DNA from 3 places in the Spinactinospora alkalitolerans genome. Region 3 is predicted to be linked to each of the others. Evidence: predicted binding sites of a transcription regulator. Region 3 holds the regulator's gene; each other region holds the start of a gene.
What was found. The regulator LexA, encoded in region 3, represses DNA repair genes until DNA is damaged. The targets are predictions, from matches to a motif close to TCGAACANNTGTTCGA.

Region 1 (5,115 bases), 130 kb from region 3:
CGGCCAGGATGAACCCCCGCGCCTCCAGTCCGATCACGTAGTCGACCGCGCTCGGCTCGTAGGCGCCGGCGACCGCCTCGACCACGGCGGCGAACGCCTTGGGGTCGGCCAGCAGCGGGGTGATGTCCTTGAACATCACCCCGGGCTTCGGGTAGTCGGGGATTTCGCGGACGCACTGCTCGATCAACGCGGTCAGGTTCTGGGGCATGGTCCCGGTCTTCTCGGCGTGGAGGGGGCAACGAAACGACGGTACCGGCCCCGCTCGCAAGCGGAGCCGGTACCCCCCGGCTGTTGGCGCGCGAAAGCGCGGGGACCGCTAGGACCTCGGGTTGTCCTTGTCGTCGTCGGAGCCGTTGGCCGGGAAGTCCGGACGGTCCTCGACCGGCGTGTCGTCGTCGGGCTCCTGCGGGGTGACGACCTCGCCGATGCCGGCCTTGACCATGCGGATCCGGGTGCCGGGGGAGATCTCCAGCTCCACGTCGTTGTCGCGGACCTCCACGACGGTGCCGTAGATGCCGGCCTTGGTCATCACCTCGACGCCCGGGGTCAGCGTGTTCTGCATCCGGCTCTCCTGCTGGCGGCGCTTCTGCTGCGGACGCCAGAACAGCAGGTAGAAGACCACGATGATGAGGACGAACGGGAGGATCGTCTGGAGGAGGCCAGGGGTTTCCTGGGCTTCTGCTGCGAAAGTGAAAAGGCCCTGCACGGGGGCGTCCTTCCTAACGTTCTGCGGTGGCCGCGCCGGGACGGGCGGCGCACGGACGGCACGCCCTGCTCCAACGAACGGACCGGTCACCGGGTTCCCGCGTGGAACCGGCCGCGTGGTCGGCCGCGGTGGTGCGGGACTGTTGCGGCAGGCGGCACGCGCAGTCTAGAGTTCCCGGTCGCGGGTGACAACGATCGCCCGACGCACCGGTTTCCCCACCCAGCTTACGCGCTGCACGCAACCTCTCTGACCAGTGCATATATCGACTGTTAACGGTTCGGTGTCCTTTTGGTCCCGCGTTCGGGCGGTCATCGGGCTCTGACCGCCGCGTTCCCGGGTCGGGACGGGATTTCCGGGGTTCGGACCCGCCGTGCCGCCGGCGCTGCGCGCACTGCGGCGGCCACCCCCTGGACGAACCCGATCGTCAGACGCCAGTCAGTCTCCGGTGGGCTCGCCGCCCTCGTCGAAGAGCGCGGTCGCGGCACCGAACGCGGCGTCGGGCGGCGGGGTGAGGCCCATGTGCGCCCACGCCTCCGGGGTGGCCACCCGTCCGCGCGGGGTCCGGGCGATGAAGCCGGAGCGCACCAGGAACGGCTCCGCGACGACTTCGACGGTCTCGGGCTCCTCCCCCACCGACACGGCGAGCGTGGACAGGCCGACCGGGCCGCCCCGGAACCGGCGCAGCAGCGCGTACAGCACCGCGCGGTCCAGGCGGTCCAGGCCCTTCTCGTCCACCTCGTAGAGGTCGAGCGCCGCGCGTGCGGTGTCGAGGGTGAGCCGGCCGTCGCCGCGCACCTCCGCGTAGTCGCGCACCCGGCGCAGCAGCCGGTTGGCGATGCGGGGGGTGCCGCGGGAGCGCCCGGCGATCTCCCCGGCGGCGTCGGCCCCCAGCTCCACGTCGAGCAGGCCGGCCGAGCGGTTGAGGATGCGCTCCAGCTCCTCGGGGAAGTAGAAGTCCATGTGCGCGACGAAGCCGAACCGGTCGCGCAGCGGGGCCGGCAGCAGGCCGGCCCTGGTGGTGGCGCCGACCAGCGTGAACGGCGCGATGTCGAGCGGGATCGCCGTCGCGCCGGGCCCCTTGCCGACGATGACGTCGACCCGGAAGTCCTCCATGGCGACGTAGAGCATCTCCTCGGCGGGCCGGGCCATGCGGTGGATCTCGTCGAGGAAGAGCACCTCGCCCTCGTGCAGCGTCGACAGCACCGCGGCCAGGTCGCCGGAGCGCTCGATCGCCGGACCCGAGGTGATCCGCAGCGGCGCCCCCAGCTCGGCGGCGATGATCATCGCCAGGGTCGTCTTGCCCAGGCCGGGCCCGCCCGACATCAGGATGTGGTCGGGGGCCCTGTTGCGGCGCTGGGCGCTGCGCAGCACGAGGGAGAGCTGCTCGCGCACGCGCTCCTGGCCGACGAAGTCCTCCAGCCGCTTGGGGCGCAGGGCGCCTTCGACCGCGCGGTCGTCGAGATCGGCGTCGGCGGAGACCAGGTCCCGCTCGTGCTCCGACATCGGCGGACACCTCCCTTTTGTCCATGTCTTAGATCGTTGGTGGGAAGTAAGGGGATTGTGTCCAGGCCCTGCTTGGCCTCTGCGGGCCTGGTGGGGCTGTCGTCAGCGCGCAGCGTCTGGCAACGCGAAAGGGCGCGGGATCACCGCTGTGCAGGTCCCCGGCCATCTGTGGCGGGCGACCGGCGCGGCCGCATACAGCGCGACCTCTCGTACCGCCACCGCTGGCGCGCTGACGGCAGCCTGCCCAGGTCATCAGTGGTGAATGAAGGATTTTTCGACCAGAGCTCCCAACCCCATCACCGGCCTAGGCCCGACTCAGTCTGCGCAGGGCGCTGCGCAGCAGTACCGCGACGTCGGTCTCCTCACCGGCGTCGGCCGCGACGGCGTCGGCGGCCGATTCGGCGTCCTTGGCCGGCCACCCCAGGTTGACCAGGCCCGAGACGACCTGCGGACGCCAGGGAAGCGCGGCCGGGGCCGGGGCCGCGCCCGCATCGGCCGCGTCCTCGTACCCTCCCAGCGGCGCGCCGAGCTTGTCCTTGAGCTCCAGCACGATGCGCTGGGCGCCCTTCTTGCCGATGCCCGGGACCTGGGTGAGCGCACCGGTGTCCTCGGTCATGACCGCGCGGCGCAGGGAGTCGGGGGTGTGCACGGCCAGCATCGCCTGCGCCAGGCGGGGGCCGACTCCGCTCGCGGCCTGCAGCCGCTCGAAGACGTCGCGCTCGTCGTCCTCGGCGAAGCCGTACAGGGTGAGGGACTCCTCCCTGACCACCAGCGACGTGGCGACGGTCGCGGTCTCCCCCACCCGCAGCCGCGCGAGGGTGGCCGGCGTGCACTGCACGGACACGCCGACGCCGCCCACCTCGATGACGGCGGAGCCGCTGCCCCGGCCGGCCACGCGGCCGTTCAGGAACGCGATCACTGTTACCTTCCTCGTGCACTCGGGCGGTGTGGGCGGGGCCGCGGCTACAATCCGCGCGTCCGGCGGGTCAACTCGACCTTGCGGGCGAAGTCCTGCTGGGCCCGCGCCACGCGGGCCTGGGCGCCGCCGCGCCAGATGTGGCAGATCGCCAGCGCGACCGCGTCGGCGGCGTCGGCCGGCTTCGGCGGGCCCTCCAGGTGCAGCAGCCGGGCGACCATGGTGCCGACCTGGACCTTGTCGGCGCGGCCGTTGCCGGTGATGGCGGCCTTGACCTCGCTGGGGGTGTGCAGCGCGACGGGCAGCCCGCGGCGCGCGGCACAGGTGATGGCGATGGCGCTGGCCTGGGCGGTCCCCATGACGGTGCTGACGTTGTGCTGGGCGAAGACCCGCTCCACGGCGACCGCGTCGGGGCGGTGCTCGTCGAGCCATTCCTCGACCCCCCGTTCGATGCCGAGCAGCCGTTCCGGCAGTTCGGCATCTGCCGACGTGCGGATGGCCCCGGCGGCGACCATGTCGAGCCGGCGCCCGACGGAGCCGTCGACCACGCCCACGCCGCACCGGGTCAGCCCCGGGTCGATCCCCAGAACGCGCACCCCGTCCCCCGTCCCGCTTCCCGCCTCGAACGCCCGTTCGCAGAGCCTACCGGGCACCGGTGCCACCGCGCGCCCGGACCGGCCGAGCGGGCGCCGCGCGGTAGGACATCGGTCCACCGGGCACGCCCTCCACGCGGGCGCGCCCCCGCCAGGGCCGTGGGGCTCCTGCCGGGGGCGCGCGGGTGCGTGGGCCGGGCGGGCCGGCTAGCCGATCCTCTCCATGATCTCATCGGGGATGTCGGCGTTGGTGAAGACGTTCTGCACGTCATCGGAGTCGTCGAGGGCGTCGACGATGCGCAGGACCTTCTTGGCGTCGTCCTCCTGCAGCGGGATCTCCATGCTCGGCAGGAAGTCGGAGTCGGCCGACTCGTAGTCGATGCCGGCCTCGACCAGCGCGGTGCGCACGGCGACGAGGTCGGTGGCCTCACTGACCACCTCGAACGACTCGCCCAGGTCGTTGACGTCCTCGGCGCCGGCGTCGGCGACCGCGAGCATCACGTCGTCCTCGGTGGTGCCCTCCTTGGGCACGATCACGACGCCCTTGCGGTTGAACAGGTAGGCGACCGAACCGGCGTCGGCCATGGAACCGCCGTTGCGGGTGATGGCGACGCGCACCTCCGAGGCCGCGCGGTTGCGGTTGTCGGTCAGGCACTCCACCAGCAGCGCCACGCCGCCCGGCGCGTAGCCCTCGTACATGATGGTCTGCCAGTCGGCGCCGCCGGCCTCCTCACCGCCGCCGCGCTTGCGCGCGCGCTCGATGTTGTCCAGCGGCACGGAGTTCTTCTTGGCCTTCTGGATGGCGTCGTAGAGGGTCGGGTTGCCGTCGGGGTCCCCACCACCCGTGCGCGCGGCCACCTCGACGTTCTTGATCAGCTTGGCGAAGAGCTTGCCGCGCTTGGCGTCGATGACGGCTTTCTTGTGCTTGGTGGTGGCCCACTTGGAGTGGCCGCTCATGCCTGTCCTTTCACCATGTCGACGAAGAGTCGGTGGATACGCGCGTCCCCGGTGAGTTCGGGATGGAACGAGGTGGCCAGCAGGCTCCCCTGTCGTACCGCGACGATCCTACCGGCCCGTTCGCCGTGCACGACCTGTCCGAGCGCGCGGACGTCGGCTCCGGTGGACTCAACCCAGGGGGCGCGGATGAAGACCGCCTCGACGGGTTCGTCCCCGATCCCCTCGATGCGGACCGGCGCCTCGAAGGACTCGGTCTGGCGGCCGAAGGCGTTGCGGCGCACCGTCATGTCGATGCCGCCGATGGTCTGCTGACCCTCGATGCCGTCGAGGACCCGGTCGGCCAGCATGATCATGCCGGCGCAGGTGCCGTAGACGGGCAGCCCTTCGTGGACGTGCTTGCGCAGCGGCTCCATCAGCTCGTAGCGCACCGCGAGCTTGGA
Region 2 (5,115 bases), 1.5 Mb from region 3:
CGGACCCGGTACGTTCCGTTCGCTTTCCCACACGGCTCACGGCTTGCCCCGCGTCACGCACCGGGGCCAGGGTGGTCCCCATTCGTGCCGGGCGAGCACACGAGAACAGAAGATGTCCACGGCCGGGCCGTGGCCGATGAAACGGAATGGTTTATGAGTGTACGGGGGCCTTTGCTGACCGCTGCCGCGGTCGCGGCGTGCATGGGACTGACCGGCTGCGGAGCCCTTTCGGGCGCGGAGAGCGCGGAGGGCGACGCGTCGCCGGCGCAGAGCGCCGAATCGTCGCCGTCGGCGGAGGCGCAGGGCGGCGGCTGGGAGCAGGAGTTCCCTGAGCAGATCACGCCGATCATCGAGATCGACCAGCCGGGAGGCCAGGCGCAGGAGGAGGCGCTGGGCGCGTTCTTCGCCCTGTACGGGGACCTGTTCACGGCGCTCTACGAGCAGGACACGGAGCAGGCGTTCCTCACCGAGAGGCTCACCGCGGACTCGCCCTCGCACGACTCCCTGGGCACGGCCATCGACACCTTCGTCGAGAGCAACGCCGTGCCGGCCGGCGACATGCGGTTCTACAACGGACTGGTGGGCGCCTACTCCGAGGACACCGTGCAGGTCGACTTCTGCGTGGACCAGCGCACCTTCGCGCTGCAGGACGCCGGCAGCGGCGAGACCGCCGAGATCGCCGACGAGAGCGCCTGGCAGGCCGACATCTTCAAACCCGGCATCGCCTACGCGAGCACCATGTTCGAGAAGAACGAGGCCGGTGAGTGGAGGAGCGTCTCGTTCTCCATCGACCCCGTCGCCGAGGGCGACGCCGACGTGGGCGACTGCCTCTAGACCGTCGACGGGAACGGGAGGCTGTGGCCGCAGTCCTCCCGTTCGCCACCGCATGACCTGGAAAGGCCGCCGTCAGCGCGCCGGCGCCGGCGGTGCGAAAGGGCGCGCCGCACGATCCCGTGCCGGTCGCCCGCCACCGGTGGCCGGGGTCTTGAGCGGCGCTGTTCCCGCGACCTCTCGCTTCGCCGGACGCTGCGCGCCCGACAACAGCCTCACCAGACCCGCAAAGGCCGAACAGGGCCTGGAGACAGTCCCCACCTTCTCCCGACACGACCTGGACCGGACCCGGGGGCGGCGGGCGCCGTCCCCGGGGCGCGGCGGCCGGTGCGGGATCAGGCCGGGCCGCCCGGCTCGAAGGCCTTGGACATGGCCTCGTTGTCGAAGGCGTCGAAGTTCGTCTCGTTGAGGCTGTACCAGTTGCCGGAGTTGTCGCGGAACACCGCCTCCAGGCCGTAGGGCCGCTCCTGCGGCTCCTGGAGGAACTCGACGCCGCGCGCCGAGTACTCCGCGTACGTCTTGTGCAGGTCGTCGGTGTTCCACGCCCCTGCGGAGAGCGCGCCCTTGGCCAGGAGCGAGCGCAGGGCCGCCGCGGTCTCCTCGTCGTGCATCGGCGGTCCGGGGACGGTGAGGTTGAGCTGGAAGCGCGGGTCCCCGGGCGGCCCCACGGTCAGCCACCGGTAGCCGTTGTCCAGGGTCAGGTCGAAGCGCTCCTCGAAGCCGAGCTTGTCGATGAAGAAGCGCTTGGACTCCTCGTAGTCGAAGACGTAGATGCCGGCGACGCCGAGCCTGGTGATCATCGTGTTCCCCTCTCGCCGATGCGGTGCTGTCGACAATGACGCTAGAGGGGGGCGGGCTCCGGGGGCTTCTTCCGCGTTGCTGTCATCGCCTGCGGCAGGGGACCGGCGCAGCGCAGCAGGTAGCAGCCGGGGACCATGAGGGGTGCGGCGGTGGCGGCCCGCCGCTGGAACTCCGTGGGGGACAGTCCGGTGACGTCGCGGAAGCGGGAGCTGAACGATCCCAGGCTGGTGAACCCGACCGCGTGGCAGACCTCGGTCACGGTGGGGACCGGCGACCGCAGCAGCTCCTGGGCGCGCTCGATGCGGCGGCGCGACAGGTAGCGGCCGGGGGTCTCGCCGTAGGCGGTCCGGAAGGCCCGCACGAAGTGGTGGCGCGAGTACCCCGCCGCACGCGCGACCTCCGCGAGGTCCAGCGGCTCGCTGTAGTGGCGGTCGATGTGGTCGTGGGCCCGCCGCAGCGCGATCAGGGTCTCCACCCCGAGGGCGCCGGGCGGAGCCGACCGCTGCGCCGAGCGGCCCCGCCCTTCGGGGGACCGTCCCCCTGTCGGCTCCATAACGAAGGATCACCCCCAGAGGCGCCGCATCGTCCAGTTGTTGGTCGCGGTGTCGAGGGTGATGTCGGCGATGTTGGCCTCTCCGTCGTCGGACTCGGCGGCCACCCGCACGAGACGGACGTCGGCGCCCCCGGGCGCGGCGCCCCCGTGATCGCCGGCCCCGGTGTTCCAGGTGCCGATGATGCGGCGGACCCGGTACATGTGCCCGCGCCACGCGAAGAGGGCGGGATGCCCGCCGTTGGTCGATCTGACGTCGATCCGTTCGTTGTAGAGACTCACGCCGGCATCCTATCGAACAAGTGTTCGCTCGGACAGTGTGAACGGCGGCGGCGCCGACCGCTCCTCACCCTAGGTCCCGCGCCGCGATCCGGCGCGCCGCGCGGACGCCCGCCCCGAAATCGCCGCCGCGCGCCGCTGTGACGTGGCCGGATCCGCGGTCCGCGCGGTCGGCCCCGGCGTGTCGCCGGTGACCGACTGGGCGGTATGTCCCGTCGACTATCCTGGTGGGAAGCTAGGCGCGTCACCCCCGCAGGCGGCGCGCGGCCAGACTGCAGGGGAGCGCGACACATGGCGGATTCGGCGGAACCGAGCGTGCCGGCGGCGTCGGGCGGCGCCGCCTCTTCCGTGCCCGACCGGCTGCTGTCGGTGGCCACCCGGCTGTTCGCCGAGCGCGGCTTCGAGCGCACCTCCGTGCAGGAGCTGGTGGACGCCGCCGGCGTCACCAAGGGCGCGATGTACCACTACTTCACGTCAAAGGACGACCTGCTCTTCGCCATCTACGAGCGGGTCCTGGCCATGCAGATGCGGCGGCTCACCGAGTTCGCCGACGCCGAAGGGCCCCTGGGCGAGCGCCTGCGCGCCGCGGCCGCCGACGTCGTGCACACCACCGTGGACAACCTCGACGACACGCTGATCTTCTTCCGCTCCCTGCACATGCTCTCGCCGGACCGGCAGAACGAGGTGCGCAAGGAGCGCCGCAAATACCACGAGCGGTTCCGCTCGATGATCGAGGAGGGCCAGCGCGAGGGGCTCTTCCGCGACGACGTGCCGGCCGACATCGTCGTCACCCAGTACTTCGGCGCGGTGCACCACCTCGGCATGTGGTACAACGCCGACGGCGAGCTCACCGGCGCGGCCCTCGGCGCCCACTACGCCGACCTGCTGCTCACCAGCCTGCGCCCGAAGTAGCGGCCGCGGTCGGGCCGGCCCCGCCGCGGCCCTTCAGTGGAACACCCGGCCCGGTCGGCCCCGGTCCCGGATCGCCGCCATGCGCTTGATGTGCGTCGGGTGCCGGGCGAGCAGGTTGTGCAGGAACAGGAAGAACCCGCGCTCCGTGCGTGCCCGGTCGGCCATCTCGCCCAGGTTGACGTGCGGGTACAGGTACTTGCCCCCGGCGAGGACGCGGATGCCGTGCGCGCCTTCGGGGCAGTGGGCGTAGGCGTGGTTGTCCGCGGTGTACTCCATGGCGCGCGACAGCGACGACCCCAGAACGGGGACCACGGTGGCGACCGAGGTGGCGACCTGCCGCCAGTAGGCGGTGTGGCCCGCGGCGATGTGGCCGAGCTCGTGGGCGATGAGGAACCGCAGCGCCTCGGGGTCGCGCAGCCGGCCGCCGACCTCGAACAGGTCGCTGTGGACGACGACGTAGCGGCGGAACCCGTGCCCCGAGGCCGCCGTGCTGACCACCCCGTTGCCGAGCAGCACGTAGGCCTCGGGCGCCCTGTGCAGTCCCATCTGGACGGACAGCTCCCTGACCATGCGGTGCGCCTCGGGGAACTGGGTGGGCGAGACCTTGATCCCCTGGGCCCGGCGCGCCGCGTGCAGCAGGCCCCGCGCGAGCCAGTACGCGAGGGGGACGCCGAGCAGGACGAGCGCACCGATCGGGGGGACGCCCGGGCGCGTCCACAGCAGGAGGCCGAGCAGCGCGACCGCGCCCGCCGTGACCGCGATGGCTGCGGCCAGCAGCGGCGACTCCCACCGGTGCCGGACGCCGCGCGGGCGCTCGTCGTCGGGCGCGGCGTGCACGGAGGCCAGGGGCGCGGGCGCCGGGTGCGGCCGGTAGAGCGCGCCGGGCGGGTAGCCCTGGGGGAACCGCGCGGGCTCGCACGGCGGGCCGTAGGGGAAACGGGCGGAATCGCCTTCGCCTCCCGGCGTCATCGCATGGGCCATGGGCGCTCCCCTCGTCGACCGCGGCACGTGCGGACGGCACGTGGCCAGCACGTCAAGTAATTGCATATTACTTTCTGTGATTAATTGGAGCCCGAATCCTCTTCGCGTGTCCTGCGGGGCGGTGGCCCGCAGCGGAGAAAATCCGTTGCGCCCGCGACCGGGTTCGGTTTGGATTGACTGACCAGACCGTCGGATCGACGTGTTCTCCCTGCTGAGAGAGGTGGCCTATGCCCCGGATGCTGCCGAGCGCGTTTCGCCTCCACGCGGAGGGCTCGGTCCGCTGATCCGGCGATCCGCCGGATGACCGGTCGTGACACGGGTCCCGCCGCGGGGCCGGCGAGCGGCGCTCACGCGCGTTCCTCTCGCCCGAAAACCCGCAAGGAGCATCCATCGTGTCCCGACGCGATCCGCGTTCCCGCGCACGCCAGTGCGCGACGTCGTTCCGCTGCCTGAACTGCCGCCTGGACGTGTCCCTCGACGCGCCGGGCACGGCGCACCGCAACCACTGCCCGAACTGCCTGTGGAGCAGGCACGTCGACGACCGCGTCCCCGGTGACCGGGCGTCGGAGTGCCGGTCCCGGATGGAACCCATCTCGATCGCCGTCCGCGGCGACGGCGAATGGGTCGTCATCCACCGGTGTACCGGGTGCGGCGCGCTGAGCGGCAACCGCGCGGCCGGCGACGACAATCCGCTGCTGCTCGTGCGCACGGCGGTGGGCCCGCTGGCCCGGCCGCCGTTCCCCCTGGAGCGCCTGGCCGGC
Region 3 (5,115 bases):
AGCCGATCTCCGCGGCGAACGCGGCCCGTTCCCCAGCGCCCTGGATGCCAAGGCTCCAGGTGTCATGGCGGTCGGGGCGGGGCTCGGCCTTGCGCTTCACCCGGGAAAAGATTCCGTAGCGCAGCAGCAGCCGCTGGACTCCACGGACCAGTTCCTCAGAGATCATGTCCATTCCGATACGGACCGACCTCTCCCGCTCCGTGACATAGCCCTCGGCCTGGAAGATACTCCGCAGGTAGGCCGTGACCACCGGAAGCGGCGCCGTGAACAGGCGCTCCGGCACCCGCATGTCGACGCCGCGGGCGCGCAGACCCCATTTCGCCACGAAGTCCGCCAGCCCGGTTCCGTAGAGCCGGGTACGTCGGCAATCCAACGAGGTGTCCTGGGTCTCCACTCGCCGTTCATGGCGGTGGACATCGGGCAGCACCTGCTCCAGGCTCCGAGTCACCCAGTCCAGTTCGGCCTGGGTGACCGTCATCGCCTCGATCGTCAGCGAACGGTTCGTTCCTTCGTACTGACCGACGAAACCGTCTGACTGCAGCCAGCCCGCCAGCGCCGCCTCGGAGATCTCCGCGGTGGTGATCTCCGCTTCACCGAACGAATCACGTCGGTGCCACTGCAGTTGGTCGCCCGCTGTCAGATGTCCCGCGGGCACGAACTTCCCGCTGTGTTCGCCGGTGGCCTTCCAGACGAGGTGGTCCGCTGTCACGTCCAGCGTGTATCCCGCTTTGGTGTGCAGGCGCAGGACGTTCTTGATCCCGTTGGCCTTCGTCGCCAGAATCCGCGTCACGCCGGACGCGTCATAGACCTTGGCGCCGACCGTGTCGGACTCGACGAGCTCACCGATGGGAACGAGTCCCTGCGGGGTACTCACCAGCGCGTCATAGGGCTGGCACGCCGAGACCTGCTGCTTCGAGGCCGTGCCGACGTTGAACCACACCGGGGAGTTGAAGCTGAAGAGCTGGTGGACCAGCGCGTGCTTCAGCTCGTGGTCGAAGATCTCGGCGTCGTCGTCGGAGGCGAAGTAGCCGTTCTCCCTGCCGGTGGCGGTGTACTTGCCCGCCACCCGGTCGACGAGCTGCTTGAGGCTCCACTCGCGCTCCGGGGTGCCCACCGCGCCCCGGAAGTACTTGCTCGCGACGATCTGGGTGGCGTTCATCGACCACGCGGCGGGGAACTCCACTCCGCGCTGCTCGAAGTTGACCGAGCCGTCCCGCCAGTTCGTCATGACGACGTCGCGGCGCTCCCACTCGACCTCGTCATAGGGGTGTACACCGGGTGAGGTGAAGATGCGCTGCATCTTCAGTCCCTTGCGCTGGGCCTGCCTGCCCTTGCGAGTCGACGAGCCGCCCCGGCTGTCCGTCTCCGTCATTTCGCTCCCCCTGTTCTCGCCATACCCAATTCACGCCACCGCACGATCGACCGCCCCGGGTCGGGCGGCCCTCTTCGCGCTACGTCTGATCCGCATGTTCAGCGCCTTCGCCGGCGCCGCACGTCGGCGGCACCGCGCCGGCCGCTACGACGAGGACCGGTCGGCCCGCAGGCCGACGATCTCGTTCTCGAAGTCCTCCAGGGACTCAAAGCTCCGGTACACCGACGCGAAGCGGAGGTAGGCGACCTCGTCGAGCTCACGCAGCGGTCCCAGGATGGCCAGCCCGATCTCGTGCGCGGGGACCTCGGCCGCACCGCGTCCGCGGACCGCCTCCTCCACCCGCTGGCCGAGCAGGGCCAGCGCGTCCTCGTTGACCGGGCGTCCCTGGCAGGCCCGGCGCACTCCGGCGATGATCTTGGTGCGCGAGAAGGGCTCGGTGACACCGGACCGCTTGGCCACCATGAGCAGCACGGTCTCCTGGGTGGTGAAGCGGCGCTCGCACTCCGGGCACGAACGGCGGCGGCGTATCGCGACGCCGTCGTCGGTGGAGCGGCTGTCGATCACCCGGGTATCAGGATGACGGCAGAACGGGCAGTGCATGCCGGCACGCCTCCCCCCAGATCCACATCGATCATCTCCCCGCGCACGCGCGGGCGGCCCGTGCTCACCGGCGGCGGGCAGCCCTGCGGGCGCTCTCGTCCCCTCCGAGGCGAAGGCCCCGAAGAGATCAGGTACCTACTTAAGCACAATTTGTGGGCGGCTCGCCCCCAAGTAAGCACAAGATGTTGTGGTCAACTTATGACCGTTGCCGGGCGGGCGCAAACCGGTGGGAGGGGTTCCGAGACAAATTCTCAGGTCACCGCGGGGATAACGGGAACCGATCCGGGCGTGTCGCGCGCGGACGGTGTGAGAAGCCGCGCCGATCGGCGTGCCCGACGCCACTGCGCCGGCGTCACCGGCCGGAGGGCCGGCGGGCACCGGCGCCCGTCGGGCGGTGCTGCCGACGGCGGTCAGGAGGGCAGTTCGAGCTTCTGGCCGGGTTCGAGCGTGGTGCTGGTCAGGTCGTTGATCTCGACGATCTCGTGCACGGTCCGGCGGGGGTCGTCGTCGGGCCGCACCTGCTCGGCGATTCCCCAGAGCGTGTCGCCGTCCCTGACGACGATCGTCTCCGGGGGCGGCAGCATGAGCGAATCGGCGGAGGCTCCGGCGGGCGAGGCGCCCAGGGCCACGGCGACCAGGATCAGCACGGCGAAGCCCGCGGTGGTGACGGCGGCCAGGGTGGAGATGAGCACCACCCGCCCGCGCCTGGTCAGCCTGGCGCCGTGCCGGATCGGTTCGAACGAATGGAGGTCGGGAAGCTCCGTGAGCGCTCCCGGGGCCATGACGGCCACGCCGCCACCACTCTCAGCGCTCACGGGTTCTCCTAGCCATTCGGGGATCTCCAGGGACCAGTCGTAGACGTCGCGATGGTACGCGGGGCGCTCCGCCGGGGTGAGCGCACCCCGCGGCTTTCGCCGCCGAGCGCGCGGAGCCCGCTTCCGCGCGGGTCCGGCGACGGGTCCGCCGGATTCGGAGTCGGAGGGGAGCTGCAGAGCCGGTTCAGGCATCGTCCTCACCTTCGAACGCCAGTCCATTAGAACTAACGTTCGATTATTACCGCATCCCGCCGGATTTTTCAGCACCATCTCGAACGTTTGTTTGATATTGCCTTGCCCAAGCACTAATGTTGGACATGTTTCACTGCGGTATACCGGCGCCGTCGCTCATGCGACGCCGCTTCGATACACCGTCGTTACACGACCACGGACGACGACCGCTGACAGCCCACACCGAGAACACCGACCGCCGAGGAGGCCGGACGTGCCGGAGGAGAACCACGGAACACGGGAACCTCACGCGGACGACAGATCCGTCAGCGTGCTCCGGTCCGCCGCCACGGCCACAGACGCCCAGGCCTCTGCGACCCCGCCGGACTCGGCCCCGAAACTCACGGCCCGCCAGCAGAGCGTCCTGAACGTCATCCACCGTTACGTACGGCAACGCGGGTACCCACCGTCCATCCGAGAGATCGGCGATGCGGTGGGACTGTCCAGCCCCTCCAGTGTCGCGCACCAACTGAAGGTGTTGCAACGCAAGGGCTACCTCCACCGCGACCAGAATCGCCCACGGGCGGTCGAAATTCGCATTCCCGGACAGCCTCCGGTGCGCTCCTGGGACGGACTCGGCGACGAGCACCGGGCCGCCGACGTCACCCGCGCGGCCGACGTCCCGGTCGTCGGGCGGATCGCCGCGGGCGGTCCGGTCCTCGCCGAGGAGGCGGTCGAGGATGTGCTGACGCTGCCCCGGCAGATCGTCGGCGAGGGCCGGCTCTTCATGCTCAACGTCGTCGGCGACTCGATGATCGACGCCGCCATCACCGACGGCGACCTGGTCGTCGTGCGGCAGCAGCCCGACGCCAACAACGGCGACATCGTCGCCGCGCTGCTCGGCGACGAGGCGACGGTCAAGGCGTTCAAGCGCGAGGACGACCACGTCTGGCTGCTCCCCCGCAACAGCGCCTACGCGCCCATCAACGGCGACGAGGCCACCATCCTGGGCAAGGTGGTCGCGGTCATGCGCAAGGTGTAACGAGTCGGCCTCGATTTGGCACGGGCCCGTGATCCGCACCCGGATCACGGGCCCTTTCACCGTTCTGCGACTCAATGGTTACCGCGGCGCCGCCGATCCCCGTGGAACGAAAGCGGCATACGGTAGGGGGCATGGCCTCTCCGCCCCACCCCGTTTCGACGCGCGCGCTCGGCGTCCTCGCGACCGGCGGCGCCCTGCTGCTCTCCGTCGCCTGCGCTCCCTCCGACGACCCCGACGAGGCCGGAGCCGCGCCCTCCGATATCGCCGCGGCGGAGCGCGAGGTGAGCTTCGAGAGCGGGCCCGACACCCTGTACGGCACCTTCGCCGTCCCCGACGGCGCCGAGGGCTCGATCCCCGCCGCGCTGATCATCTCCGGGAGCGGACCGACCGACCGGAACGGCAACAGCGACGCGCGGCCGGACGCCGACACCAACGCCAACTTCGCCCGGGTCCTGGCCGATGCCGGAGTCGCCTCGCTGCGCTACGACAAGCTCGGCTCCGGGGAGACCGGAACGGCCTCGCGCGAGGAGGACGACCCGGTCGGCTACGGGGTGTTCGAGGACGAGATGGCCGCCGCCTACGCGGAGCTGCTCGCCCAGCCCGAGGTGGACCCCTCCAGACTGCTCGTGCTCGGCCACAGCGAGGGCAGCCTGTTCGCGCTGCGCGCCCCGCGGGTCGTGGCGGACCACCCGCCCAAGGCGCTGATCCTGGCCGCACCGGTGGGCGACCGCTACCTGGACATCCTCGACCGGCAGCTCACCGAGCAGGTGCGCACCGGCGAGAGCGCGGGGGCGCTCGACGCCGAGCGCGCCACGGCCCTGCTGTCCGACACCCGCTACGCCATCAGCCGGATCCGTGCCGACGAGCCGGTGCCCGAGGACCTCGCCCCCGAACTGGCCCCGCTCTTCGGTCCGAGCACCGAACCGTTCCTGCGCGAGATCGATGCCATGGACCCGGTGCGCCTCGCCGAGGAGCTGCCGGCGCGGGTCAGCACGCTCGTGCTGTGGGGGACGGCCGACTCCCAGGTCGTCGACGAGGAGGTGGACCGGCTCATGACCGGTCTGGACGACGGGTCGCGGGTGGACCTTCCCGACGCCGACCACGTCTTCCGGATC

Region 1: ruvC (crossover junction endodeoxyribonuclease RuvC) is a predicted target of LexA. The motif match lies at 3,747-3,762, and genes of this name have one in related genera.
Region 2: HDA32_RS00855 (DUF6504 family protein) is a predicted target of LexA. The motif match lies at 2,477-2,492, and genes of this name have one in related genera.

The regions. Positions count from the first base shown of each region.
Region 1 is NZ_JACCCC010000001.1:1,831,060-1,836,174, reverse strand. It holds gene HDA32_RS08200 (adenine phosphoribosyltransferase) at 1-208, opposite strand, end outside; gene yajC (preprotein translocase subunit YajC) at 317-706, opposite strand; gene ruvB (Holliday junction branch migration DNA helicase RuvB) at 1,142-2,209, opposite strand; gene ruvA (Holliday junction branch migration protein RuvA) at 2,514-3,128, opposite strand; gene ruvC (crossover junction endodeoxyribonuclease RuvC) at 3,173-3,721, opposite strand; gene HDA32_RS08175 (YebC/PmpR family DNA-binding transcriptional regulator) at 3,926-4,675, opposite strand; gene pdxT (pyridoxal 5'-phosphate synthase glutaminase subunit PdxT) at 4,672-5,115, opposite strand, start outside.
Region 2 is NZ_JACCCC010000001.1:161,281-166,395, forward strand. It holds gene HDA32_RS00840 (hypothetical protein) at 154-834, shown strand; gene HDA32_RS00845 (VOC family protein) at 1,167-1,631, opposite strand; gene HDA32_RS00850 (helix-turn-helix domain-containing protein) at 1,673-2,185, opposite strand; gene HDA32_RS00855 (DUF6504 family protein) at 2,195-2,464, opposite strand; gene HDA32_RS00860 (TetR/AcrR family transcriptional regulator) at 2,753-3,373, shown strand; gene HDA32_RS00865 (M48 family metallopeptidase) at 3,407-4,354, opposite strand; gene HDA32_RS00870 (RNHCP domain-containing protein) at 4,747-5,115, shown strand, end outside.
Region 3 is NZ_JACCCC010000001.1:1,696,324-1,701,438, reverse strand. It holds gene HDA32_RS07585 (vitamin B12-dependent ribonucleotide reductase) at 1-1,372, opposite strand, end outside; gene nrdR (transcriptional regulator NrdR) at 1,517-1,972, opposite strand; gene HDA32_RS31715 (LysM peptidoglycan-binding domain-containing protein) at 2,383-2,787, opposite strand; gene lexA (transcriptional repressor LexA) at 3,290-4,000, shown strand; gene HDA32_RS07565 (alpha/beta hydrolase family protein) at 4,132-5,115, shown strand, end outside.